2 regions of the Enterobacter sp. C4G1 genome follow, and region 1 is predicted to be linked to the other one. Evidence: predicted binding sites of a transcription regulator. Region 1 holds the regulator's gene; the other holds the start of a gene.
What was found. Region 1 encodes Fur, which represses iron uptake genes when iron is present. Its sites were predicted from a motif close to ATAATAATGAGAACNACTATCAA; they were not measured.
Positions count from the first base shown of each region.

Region 2: feoA (ferrous iron transporter A) is a predicted target of Fur. The motif match lies at 1,986-2,008, and genes of this name have one in related genera.

Region 1 covers NZ_JBQVVV010000001.1:2,394,817-2,399,246, forward strand. Annotated here, with positions in the region: gene glnS (glutamine--tRNA ligase) at 1-168, shown strand, start outside; gene chiP (chitoporin ChiP) at 618-2,015, shown strand; gene chiQ (ChiQ/YbfN family lipoprotein) at 2,063-2,392, shown strand; gene fur (ferric iron uptake transcriptional regulator) at 2,502-2,948, opposite strand; gene ACT9TW_RS11515 (ryhB-regulated fur leader peptide) at 2,941-3,027, opposite strand; gene fldA (flavodoxin FldA) at 3,240-3,770, opposite strand; gene ybfE (LexA regulated protein) at 3,926-4,213, opposite strand; gene ybfF (esterase) at 4,343-4,430, opposite strand, start outside.
Region 2 covers NZ_JBQVVV010000001.1:700,382-704,811, forward strand. Annotated here, with positions in the region: gene ACT9TW_RS03455 (Tex family protein) at 1-1,729, shown strand, start outside; gene feoA (ferrous iron transporter A) at 2,049-2,276, shown strand; gene feoB (Fe(2+) transporter permease subunit FeoB) at 2,306-4,430, shown strand, end outside.

The DNA.
Region 1 (4,430 bases):
AAGCAGGGCTTTGCTGAACCTTCACTGAAAGATGCTGAAATCAGTAAAGCGTACCAGTTTGAGCGTGAAGGTTACTTCTGCCTGGACAGCCGTTACAGCACCGCAGAAAAACTGGTATTTAACCGTACTGTGGGTCTGCGTGATACCTGGGCTAAAGTCGGCGAATAATAACGCTTGCCTGGTCAATGAGAAACAAACGCCGCTTATTGCGGCGTTTTTTTTATTTAATGATCATGCCATTAACGGCATGGCAAAAGCGATATTGAGAAATATACAGGTCAATGAGCTGCTACTTATTTTTCTCAAAAAAAGTTTGTGAATTTACGGAAAGACAAAACAGGTGAAAATAAGTGCAAACCTCTGTTATTACCCTCTGAATTTAATCGCTTTCCCCCGTAAAACCTCGCTTCGCGCGAAGTGTTACAAATCGCTACCAATTATGTGCACTTCGTCATAATCCTGACTTTTGCCCGCTAAAAAGCATTGATAATTCGCGTCGCGAAAAATAACCTAAAGACGGTAGTTAATTCGAGGGTATTTCTAACTACCCCTGACCATTTGGTCTTTTATATTTTTCGCCGTTTTAGGCGTTTTAATTCGTCAAAGAGGAATAATCTATGCGTACGTTCAGTGGCAAACGTAGTGCGCTGGCGCTGGCTATTGCCGGTGTGACAGCAATGTCGGGCCTGGTTGTCGCTCCAGAAGCTAAAGCGGCAGGTTTCATTGATGATTCTACGCTCACGGGCGGTATCTATTACTGGCAGCGTGAACGTGACCGTAAAGACGTCACCGAAGACAAATACAAAACCAACCTTTCTCACTCCACCTGGAACGCCAACCTGGATTTCCAGTCGGGTTACGCCGCCGATTTGTTCGGCCTGGATATTGCGGCATTCACTGCAATAGAAATGGCGGAAAATGGCGACAGTGGTCACCCGAACGAAATTGCATTCTCTTCCAGCAACAAAGCGTATAAAGAAGACTGGTCAGGAGATAAGAGCGGAGTCAGCCTGTATAAGGCCGCTGCGAAATTTAAATATGGCCCGGTATGGGCACGTGCGGGTTATATCCAGCCAACCGGACAAACGCTGTTAGCGCCACACTGGAGCTTTATGCCAGGTACTTATCAGGGTGCAGAAGCTGGCGCGAATTTTGACTACGGCGATGCGGGCGCACTGAGCTTCTCGTATATGTGGACCAACGAGTATAAAGCGCCGTGGCATATTGAGATGGATAAGTTTTACCAGAACGATAAAAAAACCAAAGTTGATTATCTTCACTCGCTGGGTGCGAAGTACGATTTCAAAAACGACCTGGTTCTTGAAGCCGCATTTGGTCAGGCTGAAGGCTATATCGACCAGTATTTTGCCAAAGCAAGCTACAAGTTTGATATTGCGGGCAGCCCGTTGAGCACCAGCTATCAGTTCTACGGTACGCGCGACAAAGCCAGCAGCGGTACGGTAAACGATATATACGACGGCACGGCGTGGTTGCAGGCTTTAACCTTCGGCTACAAAGTGGGCCAGGTCGATTTACGTCTTGAAGGGACATGGGTGAAGGCTGAAGGCCAGCAGGGTTACTTCCTGCAACGTATGACCCCAACCTATGCGTCCTCTAATGGTCGTCTGGATATCTGGTGGGATAACCGTTCAGACTTCAACGCCGATGGCGAAAAAGCCGTCTTCTTCGGTGCCATGTATGACCTGAAAAACTGGAATCTGCCGGGCTGGGCGGTGGGGGCTTCCTACGCTTACGCATGGGATGCAAAACCTGGCGATATGGCCACACCAGACGCGTACTACGACCCGAACTATCGTCTGAAAGAGTCCTCTTACAGCCTGGATGCGATTTACACCCTTCAGGATGGTCGCGCGAAAGGCACGATGTTCAAACTGCACTTCACTCAATACGACAACCACTCCGATATCCCAAGTTACGCGGGCGGTTACGGCAACATCTTCCAGGATGAACGTGACGTGAAATTCATGGTGATTGCCCCGTTCACAATCTTCTGATGAACAGACCGGCGGGTTAAGTTCCGCCGGAATGGAGACTGAAAATGATGAAAAAAATCATAATCGTCGCGATGCTGGCATCGGGGCTGGTGGCTTGTGCGCAGACTCAGGCACCAAAAGAGGACTCACGTCTGAAAGAGGCTTACAGCGCCTGTATTAATACAGCTGAAGGCTCGCCAGAGAAAATCGAAGCCTGCCAGAGCGTGCTTAATGTGCTGAAGAAAGAGAAGGCGCATGAGCAGTTCGCAACTCAGGAAAACGTCCGCGTGATGGATTACCAGGCCTGTATCCAGGCGCGTAAAACCGGAAACGATCAGGAAGTGGCGAAGCGTTGCGATCAGATCTGGAAAGAGATCCGTAGTAATAACAGTAATTAACTCGCTGTTATCATGCCCGGTGGCGCTACGCTTACCGGGCTTTTTTTATGCCAAATAACTGGCAAAAAAAAGCCAACCTTTCGGCTGGCTCAGAGTATGAAAAGAGTACTTACTTCGCGTCGTGCGCGTGATCATTTTCGCGGCAATCGCCTTCCGCACAGTGGCCGTACAGGTACAGGCTGTGGTTGGTCAGACGGATGCCATGACGGGCCGCGATTTCACGCTGGCGCGCTTCGATAGAGTCATCACTAAATTCAATGACCTTGCCACAGTCGAGGCAGATCAGGTGATCGTGATGGTGTTGCTGAGTCAGTTCGAAAACAGATTTACCGCCTTCGAAGTTATGACGGGTAACAATGCCCGCGTCATCAAACTGGTTCAGCACGCGATAAACGGTCGCCAGCCCAATTTCTTCACCCATGTCGATAAGACGCTTATAAAGGTCTTCCGCACTGACATGGTGATTGTCTGGTCCCTGAAGCACTTCAAGGATTTTTAACCGAGGAAGCGTAACTTTCAGGCCAGCCTTCTTTAATGCGGTGTTGTTGTCAGTCATGCGGAATCTGTCCTGTTGCTAAACGATTCACTTCTAAGGAAGAAGTGACAGAGAATGCACTTGGGATAATGCGTATCATTATAGAACTGCCATGTCTAAATGAAAACTGCAAGTCTCAAGCAAAGTATGCTTATAAAAACGTGGTATCACCAACAAACTTGTTCGATGGCACCCACGTATTACCAGGGGGATATTGTACAGGTCTGAACGAAAAAGTTAAAAGTTTGTAGCAATTAATTTAATCGGTTTGACCCGGTCAAGCGGGCGCAACCGAAGTTGCGCCGCTCATTATCAGGCGTTAAGGATGTCGTCCAGGTTCAGTTCTTCGCGGACCTGTTTAACCCATTTTTCAACGCGTTCTGCAGTCAGTTCTGGCTGGCGGTCTTCATCGATGGCCAGACCCACAAAGTGATCGTCGTCGGCCAGGCCTTTAGAGGCTTCGAAGTGGTAACCCGCTGTCGGCCAGTGACCCACGATAGCTGCGCCGCGTGGTTCAATGATGTCGCGGATGGTGCCCAGCGCGTCACAGAAATATTCTGCGTAATCTTCCTGATCGCCACAACCGAACAGCGCAACCAGCTTACCGTTGAAATCAACCTCTTCCAGAGTCGGGAAGAAATCGTCCCAGTCGCACTGCGCTTCGCCGTAGTACCAGGTTGGAATACCCAGCAGCAGGATGTCATAGCCTTCGAGATCTTCTTTGCTGCTCTTGGCAATGTCATGCACATCGGCAACATCTTTACCGAGCTGTTTTTGAATGTTTTTTGCGATATTTTCGGTATTGCCGGTATCACTGCCGAAGAAAATGCCGATGATTGCCATGAGTAAAATAACCTCTTGAAACTTAATGGTATGGTGGCGCAATTTGTCCACGGATAAGGGCAATAATAGCAGAACAGACAACCCTGCGGAAACAGCTATCGCGCAGGACTGCACTCTGTGCTACATGAAAAGGGTGAGAAAGGGAGTTTTCTGACTTATGCCTTGCTGTGCAATTTTTCGAGTTGCGCGATCAACATCTCTTCAATCAGCTCGCTGCGGCTGATGTCGCGGGCGCTGGCAAGCTCGTTGAGTGCATCAACGGCATCGGCGTTGAGTTTCAGTTCGACACGCTTAAGCCCACGATTTTTATCGCGTTTAAGCTGGTTGCGTTTATTAATACGCAGCTGTTCATCGCGCGAAAGCGGATTTGTCTTGGGTCGTCCCGGGCGACGCTCATTCGCGAACAGATCTATTGTCGTACGGTCCGTTTGTTCTTTGGCCATGATTTTGAGACTTCGGGGGAAAACAAGCCGCCCTGCTATTGCCCGGGCGATAAGCGCGCCATCATACATCACCCACATCGGCACGCCAACGACTGGAAGCCCGCAGGCTTCCAGTCGCTGTCTTTTTAATCAATTCGTAGTATCAGAGAGATAGCGGCGGATCGCGCGAAGCACGGCTTCTGGTTTTTCAGCATGAACCCAGTGTCCGGCTCCGGCG
Region 2 (4,430 bases), 1.7 Mb from region 1:
TGCGAAATTCCGCGATTATTTCGATCACCACGAGCCCATTTCAACCACCCCTTCTCACCGCGCGCTGGCGATGTTCCGTGGCCGCAACGAAGGTGTGTTGCAGCTTTCCCTGAATGCCGATCCGCAGTTCGATGAGCCGCCAAAAGAGAGCCACTGCGAGCAGATCATTATCGATCACCTCGGACTGCGTCTGAACAACGCCCCGGCAGACAGTTGGCGTAAAGGTGTAGTGAGCTGGACGTGGCGTATCAAAGTGCTGATGCACCTCGAAACCGAGCTGATGGGCACCGTGCGCGAGCGCGCCGAAGACGAAGCGATTAACGTTTTTGCCCGTAACCTGCACGATCTGCTGATGGCGGCACCTGCAGGCCTGCGCGCCACCATGGGCCTCGACCCTGGCCTGCGTACTGGCGTGAAAGTGGCAGTGGTTGACGGTACCGGCAAACTGGTGGCTACCGACACCATTTACCCACACACCGGCCAGGCTGCGAAAGCGGCCGTCGCGGTTGCGGCGCTGTGCGAGAAGTACAACGTTGAGCTGGTTGCTATCGGTAACGGGACTGCATCCCGTGAAACTGAGCGTTTCTTCCTTGATGTACAAAAACAGTTCCCGAAAGTCACTGCCCAGAAGGTTATCGTCAGTGAAGCGGGGGCGTCTGTTTATTCCGCATCTGAGCTGGCAGCCCAGGAATTCCCGGATCTGGACGTTTCCCTGCGCGGCGCGGTGTCTATTGCCCGCCGTCTGCAAGATCCGCTGGCGGAGCTGGTGAAGATCGACCCTAAATCTATCGGTGTGGGCCAGTATCAGCACGACGTCAGCCAGACTCAGCTGGCGCGTAAGCTGGATGCGGTCGTGGAAGACTGTGTTAACGCCGTCGGTGTAGACCTGAATACTGCCTCCGTTGCCCTGCTGACCCGCGTGGCGGGCTTAACCCGCATGATGGCGCAGAACATTGTGGCCTGGCGTGATGAAAACGGGCAGTTCCAGAACCGCCAGCAGCTGCTGAAGGTGAGCCGTCTGGGGCCGAAAGCGTTTGAGCAGTGCGCGGGCTTCCTGCGTATCAACCACGGCGATAACCCGCTGGATGCCTCAACCGTGCACCCGGAAGCCTATCCGGTTGTCGAGCGCATTCTGGCGGCCACGCAGCAGGCACTGAAAGACCTGATGGGTGACAACAGCGCCCTGCGCAACCTGAAAGCGGCTGATTTCACCGATGAACAGTTCGGTGTACCGACGGTGACCGACATCATCAAAGAGCTGGAAAAACCTGGCCGCGACCCGCGTCCTGAGTTTAAAACCGCGACCTTTGCTGAAGGCGTCGAAACCATGAACGACCTGCTGCCGGGTATGGTACTGGAAGGCGCCGTCACTAACGTCACCAACTTTGGCGCGTTTGTTGATATCGGTGTGCATCAGGATGGCCTGGTCCATATCTCTTCGCTGGCCGATAAGTTCGTTGAAGATCCACACACCGTGGTCAAAGCGGGCGATATCGTGAAAGTGAAAGTGCTGGAAGTTGACCTGCAACGTAAGCGTATTGCCCTGACTATGCGTCTGGACGAGCAGCCAGGTGAAACCAATGCGCGTCGTGGCAACGGCGGTGGCACTCGCGAGCAGCAGCGTCCTGCGGCTAATAAGGCCGCAAAACCGCGGGGCCGTGATGCTCAGCCTGCGGGTAACAGTGCCATGATGGATGCGCTGGCAGCCGCAATGGGTAAAAAGCGCTAAGGTTGTCAATGCCCGGTGGCGCTACGCTTACCGGGCCTACGGTTTTGTAGGCCGGGCAAACGCAGTGCCGCCCGGCAAGCAGACCGCAGCGAATTAAAACAAATATGATGTAGCCATATTTAAACCGCTAATTATCACCCCGTTAACAAATACTCCCCTTTTCGTTTTCCCGTCATTTCAGCAAATATTGAGCAAGGTCAAACAGGCCGTAAATTAATACTGCAAACAACATTCCGTCACAGTTTTAATATTGCTGATAAAAACTATTCTCATTATCATCCCATAGTAGATAATTTAACCTTTCATGGAATCAGGCACTATGCAATTCACTCCCGACAGTGCATGGAAAATTACCGGCTTCACCCGTGAAATTAGCCCGGCTTATCGGCAAAAACTGCTGTCATTAGGCATGTTACCTGGCTCGTCATTCCAGGTCGTGCGCGTGGCACCGCTGGGTGATCCTGTTCATATCGAAACCCGACGCGTAAACCTGGTTCTGCGTAAAAAAGACCTCGCATTAATCGAAGTCGAAGCGATATCCCGATAACAAGCCAGCGGTTCAGTGAGTCTAATGCAATGAAAAAATTAACTATTGGCTTAATTGGCAATCCTAATTCCGGCAAGACAACCTTATTTAACCAGTTAACGGGCGCTCGTCAGCGTGTGGGAAATTGGGCGGGTGTCACAGTTGAACGAAAAGAAGGTCAGTTTTCCACAACAGACCATCAGGTCACGCTGGTTGATCTGCCCGGAACCTATTCATTAACCACTATCTCGTCGCAAACCTCGCTCGATGAGCAGATTGCCTGTCACTATATTTTGAGCGGCGATGCCGATGTATTAATTAACGTGGTGGACGCCTCCAATCTGGAGCGCAACCTGTATCTGACGCTGCAACTGCTTGAGCTTGGCATCCCGTGCATCGTGGCGCTGAATATGCTCGACATCGCGGAAAAACAACACCTGCGCATTGATGTCGATGCGCTCTCTGCCCGTCTGGGTTGCCCAGTTGTGCCGCTGGTGTCCACCCGCGCGCGCGGCATTGATGCCCTGAAACTGGCAATCGACCGCCATGCGGGCAACACCAGCGTTGAGCTGGTGCACTATGCCCAACCGCTGCTTCGCGAAGCCAGCCTGCTGGCGCAGGAAATGGAACAACACATGCCGGTTAAACAGCGTATGTGGCTCGGCCTGCAAATGCTGGAAGGGGATATCTATAGCCGCGCCTACTCAGGCAACGCCGCCGATAAACTGGATGTTGCGCTGGCGCGTCTTAGCGACGAACTGGACGATCCGGCGCTGCACATTGCAGATGCCCGCTATCAGGCCATTGCCGCCATTTGCGATGTCGTGAGTAACGCCCTGACCGCAGAGCCAAGCAAATTCACCGCCGCCGTAGACAAAATCGTCCTCAACCGCTTCCTCGGCCTGCCTGTGTTCCTGCTGGTGATGTACCTGATGTTCCTGCTTGCTATCAACATCGGGGGCGCGCTTCAGCCTATTTTTGACGCCGGCTCGGTGGCGATATTTGTCCATGGTATTCAGTGGATTGGTTACATCCTGCACTTCCCGGAATGGCTGACCATTTTCCTTGCTCAGGGGATTGGGGGCGGTATCAACACCGTTCTGCCGCTGGTTCCGCAAATCGGCATGATGTACCTGTTCCTCTCCTTCCTTGAGGATTCGGGCTACATGGCGCGTGCGGCCTTCGTGATGGATCGCCTGATGCAGGCGCTGGGTCTTCCAGGGAAATCCTTTGTACCGTTGATTGTCGGTTTCGGTTGTAACGTGCCGTCGGTCATGGGGGCTCGCACCCTGGATGCACCGCGTGAACGCCTGATGACCATCATGATGGCGCCGTTTATGTCCTGCGGCGCGCGTCTGGCGATATTCGCGGTCTTTGCCGCAGCCTTCTTTGGCCAACAAGGGGCGCTGGCGGTGTTCTCGCTGTATGTGCTGGGCATCGTTATGGCTATCCTTACAGGGCTGATGCTCAAACACACCATCATGCGTGGTGAAGCCTCGCCGTTTGTGATGGAGCTGCCGGTATATCACGTTCCTCATCTGAAAAGCCTGGTTATTCAGACCTGGCAACGCCTGAAAGGCTTTGTACTGCGCGCCGGTAAAGTGATTGTCATCGTCAGCATCTTCCTGAGCGCGCTGAACAGCTTCACGCTGAGCGGTGAGGCGGCGGACAACATCAACGACTCTGCCCTTGCCTCCGTCAGCCGCGTCATCACGCCTGTCTTCAAACCGATTGGCGTGCACGAGGATAACTGGCAGGCGACCGTCGGCCTGTTCACCGGCGCGATGGCAAAAGAAGTGGTGGTCGGTACACTGAACACACTCTTTACGGCGGAAAACATTCAGGAACAAGAGTTCAATCCGGCAGATTTCCACCTCGGTGACGAACTGCTCAACGCAGTAAAAGAAACCGGGCAGAGCCTGAAAGATACCTTCAGTCTGAGCGTGCTGGCGAACCCAATCGAAGCCAGCAAAGGCGATGGCGAAATGGCGACAGGTGCAATGGGTGTCATGAGCGAGAAATTTGGCAGCGCATCCGCAGCCTACAGCTACCTGATCTTCGTGCTGCTCTACATCCCGTGCATCTCCGTGATGGGTGCGATTTCCCGCGAGTCCAGCCGTGGCTGGATGGGCTTCTCGATTTTGTGGGGGCTGAACATTGCTTACTCGCTGGCCA